One region of the Streptomyces sp. NPDC007983 genome, then DNA from elsewhere that is predicted to be linked to it. Evidence: riboswitches for the same ligand, from Rfam matches in the RefSeq annotation. Region 1 holds a riboswitch; the other holds the start of a gene.
The links. A riboswitch is a leader RNA that binds a small molecule or an ion and turns the genes downstream of it on or off. The one in region 1 is predicted to bind S-adenosylmethionine.
Positions count from the first base shown of each region.

Region 2: another riboswitch for S-adenosylmethionine. It lies ahead of thrC (threonine synthase); the one in region 1 lies ahead of ACFZCY_RS07435 (aminotransferase class V-fold PLP-dependent enzyme).

Region 1 covers NZ_JBIBJI010000002.1:672,412-676,390, forward strand. The annotation lists gene ACFZCY_RS07425 (cytochrome b N-terminal domain-containing protein) at 1-313, shown strand, start outside; gene trpD (anthranilate phosphoribosyltransferase) at 471-1,550, shown strand; SAM riboswitch class IV at 2,251-2,368, shown strand; gene ACFZCY_RS07435 (aminotransferase class V-fold PLP-dependent enzyme) at 2,522-3,895, shown strand; gene ACFZCY_RS07440 (Lrp/AsnC family transcriptional regulator) at 3,892-3,979, opposite strand, start outside.
Region 2 covers NZ_JBIBJI010000001.1:128,772-132,750, forward strand. The annotation lists gene groL (chaperonin GroEL) at 1-19, opposite strand, end outside; gene ACFZCY_RS00590 (cold-shock protein) at 338-544, opposite strand; gene ACFZCY_RS00595 (MoaD/ThiS family protein) at 976-1,254, opposite strand; gene thrC (threonine synthase) at 1,251-2,567, opposite strand; SAM riboswitch class I at 2,585-2,726, opposite strand; gene ACFZCY_RS00605 (glucosyl-3-phosphoglycerate synthase) at 2,902-3,858, shown strand.

The sequences.
Region 1 (3,979 bases):
CCAGCGGCGCGACAAGGAGAAGGTGCTGCACGGTCGCGAGACCGGCATCATCAAGCGCCTGCCGCACGGTGAGTTCATCGAGGTGCACGAGCCGCTCACGCAGGACCAGCTGCACGTGCTCACCCAGCACGAGCAGCCGAAGCCGTACGAGATCGGCCCCGAGGTCGACGAGAACGGTGTCCGCCGCAAGGTCGGCGCGTCGCAGAAGCTGCGGGCCAGGCTGTCCAAGAGCTACTACGGCAAGGACGCCTTCATCCCGAAGCCGACCTCCGAGGAGTACAAGGAGATCACCAGCGGCCACGGCCACCACTGATCCCTTCCGTCGTCTGACGCCACAGACCAGGGCCCCGGCCCGGACCTCACCGTCCGGCCCGGGGCCCTGGCCGTTGTCAGGCCGATAGGCTTGCCCTGATCGAGCGCTGATCCAGCCGTGTGAGCTGTGCGGCCCAGGCATCATTCAGGAGCGGACCATGGACGTTGTGACCCCAGCCGGAGGCGACAGCACCGCGACGGCCCGCACCTGGCCGGACGTGCTCAGCTCGCTCCTCGGCGGCCAGGACCTCACCGCCGACGACACCGCCTGGGCGATGGACCGCATCATGCGCGGTGAGGCCACCGACGTGCAGATCGCCGGGTTCGCGGTCGCGCTGCGGGCCAAGGGCGAGACCGTCGCGGAACTCTCCGGCCTCGTCCGCGCCATGTACGGGCACGCCAAGACGATCGAGGTGCCCGGGCCGACCGTCGACATCGTCGGCACCGGCGGCGACCGCGCCAGGACCGTCAACATCTCGACCATGTCCGCCCTGGTGGCGGCCGGTGCGGGCGCGCGCGTCGTCAAGCACGGCAACCGCGCCTCGTCCTCCGCGAGCGGCGCCTCCGACGTCCTGGAGAAGCTCGGCGTCAACCTGGACCTCAGCCCGGCCCGGGTGGCCGAGATCGCCGAGGAAGCGGGCATCACCATGTGCTTCGCGGTCAAGTTCCACCCCTCGCTGCGGCACGTCGCGGCGGCCCGCCGTGAACTGGGCATCGCCACCCCGTTCAACTGGCTCGGCCCCCTCACCAACCCGGCCCGGGTCCGCTGCCAGGTGACGGGCGTCGCCGACGCCCGGATGGCGCCGATCATGGCCGGGGTGCTGGCCGAGCGCGGCTCCTCGGCGCTGGTCTTCCGGGGCGACGACGGCCTGGACGAACTCACCGTGACCGCGACCTCCCAGGTGTGGGTGGTACGGGACGGCACGGTCCGCCAGGAGTCCTTCGACCCGCGCGACATCGGCTTCGACCTGGCCCCGGTGGAGGCCCTGCGCGGCGCCGACGCCTCGTACAACGCGGACGTGGCACGCCGGCTCCTGGCGGGCGAGACGGGCCCGGTACGGGACGCGGTCCTGCTGAACGCGGGCGCGGCCCTGGCGACCCTGGACTGGCACCGCGACCCGGCGGACGCCCCGCTCCCGGCCCGCATCGCGACGGGCGTCGCCCGAGCCGCCGAGTCCATCGACTCGGGCGCGGCGAGGGACGCCCTGGAACGCTGGGTGCACGCGAGCAACGCGTAGGAGCGCGCGGCCGCGGCCTCTTCCCCACCCCGCCCCTTCCCGAACCGGGGCTCTGCCCCGCGCCCCGGCCTCGCGCCCGGGGCACAAGCCCCTCCGTTGGTCGCGGACACGTGGGGCCGGGACCGGTCCGGTGCTCGTCCCCCACCCCGCCCCTTCCCGAAACCGGGGGCTGCGCCCCCAGACCCCCGGCCGGTCCCCGCCCCGGCGCCCGGGGCGCCCAGTCCCTCCAGGGTCCTGCCGGGGCGAACGGGCCCCACTCCCCAGCCCCAGGGGCGTACCTCCCAGCGGTAGCTGGGGGCGTTCGAGGAGCGGGCTCCGGGGGCGGAGCCCCCCACCCCGGGGCGGGGCGAGATGCCCCGCTCCCCAGCCTCTCCGGCGCTTGAGGAGCGGGGTCCAGGGGCGGAGCCGCCATTCCGGGGCCGGGGCCGGGGCCGGGGCCGGGGGCGGTGATGTCCCGCTTCCCAGGTCCAGGGGGGTACCTCGCAGCGGTAGCTGGGGGCGTTCGAGGAGCCGGGGCCAGGCGCGGAGCCGCCACTCCGGGGCGGGGGCGGAGATGCCCCGCTACCCAGCCTCTCCGGCGCTTGAGGGGCAGTGGGGGGCCGGGGGCTTGCCCCCGGTTCGGGGAGGGGCAGGGTGGGGGACAGGTCCACTATGCGGACGGGGGCTGGGCGCCGCGCAGCGCCGTGGCATAATCGCGCCAGGTCACGAGCGACAGCGACTTCGGCCCCGGCCCGCTGTCCGGCAACCCTCCGTCCGTGGCGGGGTGCCCCGGGTGATGACCAGGCCGCTCGCAGCGAGGCGCGCGGCAAGCGCGGACCCCTCGCACTAGGGGTCCTGGTGGTCGAGGGAGTTCTTCCGTGACGCAGCGAATGCGCTAGGGCCGCAGCGCCCGTTTTCCCACCCGCTCCGCGCGGATCCGCCGTGCGTTGAGCCATGTTCCGCATGCCTGCGACCCATCGGGAGAATTCGCCATGTCCGTGTGCCCTTCTGCAGTCGAGACCTCCGCCCCGCTCGCCGTCCTCGGCAGTGACGTCACCGTGCCCCTGGTCACCGGCGGCGAGGTGACGTACGCCGCGCTGGACTACGCGGCCAGCGCGCCCGCCCTGCGACGGGTGTGGGACGACGTCGCCGCGTATGCCCCGTACTACGGGAGCGTCCACCGGGGAGCGGGCTACCTGTCGCAGCTGTCGACGGACCTGTTCGAGACGAGCCGCAAGGAGGTCGCGGCGTTCCTGGGGTGCCGGGAGGACGACCAGGTGGTCTTCACTCGTTCCACCACCGACTCGCTGAACCTGCTGGCCGCCGTGCTGCCGACCGGTACGGAGGTGTTCGTGTTCGAGACCGAGCACCACGCCTCGCTGCTGCCGTGGGAGCAGCGGGAGGACGTGCGGGTGCGCTACCTGAGCGCGCCGCGCTCGCCGCGCGAGGCGGTGGAGACGCTGGAGAAGGCGCTGGCGGAGCGGGACGGGGGCCCGGCGCTGGTGTGCGTGACGGGCGCGTCGAACGTGACGGGTGAGCTGTGGCCGGTGGAGGCGCTGGCCGCGGCGGCGCACGCGCACGGCGCCCGCATCGTCCTGGACGCCGCGCAGCTGGCCCCGCATCACCCGGTGGACATCGCGGAGGCGGACGTGGACTGGGTGGCGTTCTCGGGGCACAAGCTGTACGCGCCGTTCGGGGCGGGGGTCCTGGCGGGCCGGGCCGACTGGCTGCGCGAGGCGCGGCCGTATCTGGCGGGCGGCGGCGCGAGCCGTAAGGTCGCGCGGCGGGACGACGGCGGGGTGGACGTCGAGTGGCACACCACCGCGGCGCGGCACGAGGCGGGCTCGCCGAACGTGATCGGGGTGTACGCGATCGCCTCGGCGTGCAAGGCGCTGTCCGAGGCCGGGTTCGACGGCCTGGTGGCCCGGGAGCGGCAGCTGATCGCGAGGGTGCGGGAGGGTCTTGCGGAGGTGCCTCAGGTGCGGCTGCTGTCGCTGTTCGGCGACGACGCGCCGCGCGTGGGTGTGCTGTCGTTCGTGGTGGAGGGCTGGAACAGCTCCCACTTCGCGGCGGCGCTGTCCGCGGAGTACGGGATCGGCGTACGGGACGGGCTGTTCTGCGCGCATCCGCTGCTGCGGACCCTGCTGGACAGCGAGCCGGGTGAGCAGGGGGAGTGCGGTGCGCCCGAGGCCGCCCCGGGTGAGCGCTCCCTGAACGCGATCCGCGTCAGCTTCGGCGCTGGCACCCCGGACGAGCACGTGGAGCGCTTCGTCCGGGCGGTGAAGGAGCTGGTCCGGGACGGCGCGAAGTGGGACTACCGCACGGAGGACGGCCGCTGCGTGCCGGCGCGCCAGGTCGTGCGCTAGCTGTCGAGGCCGATGGCGAAGGCGGCTTCCAGGTCGTGCTGGGAGTAGGTGCGGAACGCGATGTGCGTCTCGGTGGAGGCCACA
Region 2 (3,979 bases), on a different contig from region 1:
ACGCGATGATCTTGGCCATGTGAAGTGGTCCTCCCAAGACGGGGTGGATTGCTCCGGACCGCGCCTGGCGCCCGCGACGGACGGCCTGCCTACCGTGCGGTTCCTTGCCCCGCGCGGCGTCGGCGAGCCTCACCGACCCGATCCTTCTGTCACTCTCACCTTCAGAGTGCTAACGCAATAATTAGCACTCGCCCCATGAGAGTGCAAGCGCCCGACGGGCGTCAAGGGAGCCTTGAGGGCCGACCCGCGTACCAACCCGCGGACATGCCAGAGGGCCCGCCCCCTCGCGGGGTACGGGCCCTCCGGTATTTCAGTCAGCTGCCTCGCGTTCGGCGCGTCAGCCTACGGCCACGCGGACCATGTCCGCCTGCGGGCCCTTCTGGCCCTGCGAGATCTCGAACTCGACCCGCTGGCCTTCCTCGAGGGTGCGGTAACCGTCCATCTGGATCGCACTGTAGTGGACGAACACGTCCGCACCACCGTCGACCGCGATGAAGCCGTACCCCTTCTCCGCGTTGAACCACTTGACGGTGCCCTGAGCCATTCCTAACTCCCCTATTGCTGGCCCTTGCGCAGGACCGCACTCCGCGGACCCGGGTCAGACCTCACCCCCCGAGTCGAGGGGGGTGTGCGCCGGAACGCGTCGACCGCCGCTGAATGTATCCGTCCCAACGCCCTCTGCAACAGGTCAATTGGACGAGAATTCTGGGCACGGCCGATCGGTAATAAGTGGAGAATTCCTGTGAAGTTCGGGCAAACCCGGCGGGACATAGGGTACCAACCCGACAAATCGCGCACACAGTTTGCGCACAAGTTGACGAGTTCTCATATGCGGTTCCGGCGCCGGGGCCGATGGGGAAGCCCGCGCCCCTTGGTCGAGGCGGGGCAACTCTATCGCGATTCCACACACGGAATCGCCCCGTCCGCTTCTTCCCGGACGGGGCGATTTCCAGAGGTGAGAGGGGTGATGGGGCGTCAGCAGCCACCCGCGACGGCGGGGATGATCGACACCCCGGCGCCGTCCGGCGTGGCCGTGCCCAGGCCCTCGGCGAACCGCACGTCGTCGTCGTTGACGTAGACGTTCACGAAGCGGCGCAGCTTGCCGGTGTCGTCCAGGACGCGGGCCGCGATGCCCGCGTGGTTCTTCTCCAGGTCCGCCAGAACCTCGGCGAGGGTCGCGCCCTCGGCGCTGACCTCGGCCTGGCCGCCGGTGTAGGTACGCAGGATGGTCGGGATTCGGACGTTGACGCTCATGCGAGGCCAGCCTCTCGGAACGAGTCAAGGGTGGGTCGGATGATGGCGGAGGGACCCGTGGTGGGGGCCACCGCGTCGAGGGTCTTGAGGCCGTCGCCGGTGTTCAGGACGACGGTCGTCAGGGACGGGTCGAGCAGCCCGTCCTCGATCAGCTTCTTGGTCACGCCGACGGTCACACCGCCCGCGGTCTCCGCGAAGATCCCCTCGGTGCGGGCGAGCAGCTTGATCGCGTCGACCACCTGCTCGTCGGTGACGTCCTCGACCGCCCCGCCGGTGCGGCGCGCGATGTCCAGGACGTACGGACCGTCCGCCGGGTTGCCGATGGCCAGCGACTTGGCGATGGTGTTCGGCTTCTGCGGGCGCACCACGTCGTGGCCCGCCTTGAAGGCGGTGGAGACCGGGGAGCAGCCCTCGGCCTGGGCGCCGAAGATCTTGTACGGCCTGTCCTCGACCAGACCGAGCGCGATCAGCTCCTTGAGCCCCTTGTCGATCTTGGTGAGCTGGGAGCCGGAGGCGATCGGGATGACGATCTGGTCCGGCAGCCGCCAGCCGAGCTGCTCGCAGATCTCGTACGCCAGGGTCTTGGAGCCCTCGCCGTAGTACGGCCGCAGGTTGACGTTGACGAAGCCCCAGCCCTCGCCCACCGGGTCGCCGATCAGCTCGCTGCAGAAGCGGTTGACGTCGTCGTACGTGCCCTCGATGCCGACCAGGTCACCGCCGTAGACGGCGGCCATGACGACCTTGCCCGCCTCCAGGTCGTGCGGGATGAAGACGCACGAGCGGAAGCCGGAACGGGCGGCCGCGGCGCCCACCGCGCCGGCCAGGTTGCCGGTGGAGGAGCAGGACAGGGTGGTGAAGCCGAAGGTGCGGGCCGCCTGGACGGCGATGGCGACGACCCGGTCCTTGAAGGAGTGGGTCGGGTTGCCGGAGTCGTCCTTGACGTGCAGCTCGCCGGTGATGCCCAGCTCACGGGCGAGCCGGTCGGCCTTGACGAGCTGGGTGAAGCCCGGGCTCAGGCTGGGGAGCGTGGCCACGTCGGCGGGGACGGGCAGCAGCGGCGCGTAGCGCCAGATGTTGTCGGGACCGGCCTCGATCTGCCGCCGCAGCCCCTCGGGGTCGCCGCCCGGAAGGTCGTACGCGACCTCCAGCGGCCCGAAACACGACGCGCAAGCGAAGATCGGTCCGAGGTCGAAGCGCTCACCGCACTCGCGGCAGGACAGGGCGACGGCGGGACCGAACGCGGCGGAAGCGGAAGACGCCGGGGAATCAGCGGCGGCGGAGTTGGTTGAGCTTTCTACGGATTGCACAGCCATGGAGGCGAGGCCCTTTCTCCTCATCTTCCTCGGGACGCATTTCGCCACGAGACGGAATTGGCACCTTCCCGAGCTGGGAGCCTCGCTGCAGTGAACGAGACCAGCTGGAGGGTTGCCGGGGCTTCAACGGGCCGTTCCCTCTGCCCCTCTGGATGAGCGGTATGGCCGCCGGGCCGTACCCGGGGCGTTTGTCCGCACGGTGCCCCCGACATACGAAGGTCATGTGCGCTGTTCAAGACTGTAACCGACGGCCCGGAGGGTTGAACCAGCCGTCCGAACCGCGAGATGGATCACAACGATCACGGCAAGCGAACACAGCAGGGAGACAAAACAGGTGCTGGATGAGGTGGAGCGCTGGCTGGAGCACCGCTCCTGGTCGGCCGACGACCGTCCGCTGGACCACCTGCTGGCCGCGAAGCGCCACACGGCGACCAGCGTCAGCGTGGTGCTGCCCGCGCTGAACGAGGAGGCGACCGTCGGCGAGATCGTCGCCGCGATCCGCCGCGAGCTGATGACCGAGGACATGCCGCTCGTCGACGAGCTGATGGTGCTGGACTCCGGCTCCACGGACCGCACCGCCGAGGTCGCCGCCGCGGCCGGGGCGGCCGTGGTGCACCGCGACACGCTGCTGCCCCGGCTGCCCGCGCTGCCCGGCAAGGGCGAGGTGCTGTGGCGGTCGCTGCTGGCGACCAGCGGCGACATCGTCTGCTTCATCGACGCCGACCTGCGCGAATTCGACGCCCGCTTCGTCTCCGGGATCGTCGGGCCGCTGCTCACCGACCCGGAGGTGCAGCTGGTCAAGGGCATGTACGACCGGCCGCTGCGGGACACCGCGGGCCAAGGCGGACGGGTCACCGAGCTGGTCGCCCGGCCGCTGCTGAACCTGCACTGGCCGCAGCTGGCCGGGTTCGTCCAGCCGCTGGGCGGCGAGTACGCGGCCCGGCGCTCGCTGCTGGAGCGGCTGCCGTTCCCCGTCGGGTACGGGGTCGAGCTGGGCCTGCTCGTCGACGCGCTGCACACGGTCGGGCTCGACGCCCTCGCCCAGGTCGACATCGGCGTGCGCAAGCACCGCCACCAGGACGGCAAGGCGCTCGGCAGGATGGCCGCCGCGATCTACCGCACCGCCCAGCTGCGGCTGGCCCGCGGCCACCTGGTGCGGCCGCGGCTGACCCAGTTCGAGCGCGGCGAGAACGGCTTCGAGCCGCGGACGACGGCGGTCGACACGGAGGAGCGGCCGCCGATGGTCGAGATCCCGGAGTACGCGGAGCGCGGGCGGCACAGCGTCGCGTAACCCTCCCGGGCACGGGAAACCGTACGTACACCTCCCCCGGGACGCACAGGCCGACGCGCGCGCCGTAACCCTCCCGGGCACAAGAAACCGCACGTACACCCCCCCCGGACGCACAGGCCGA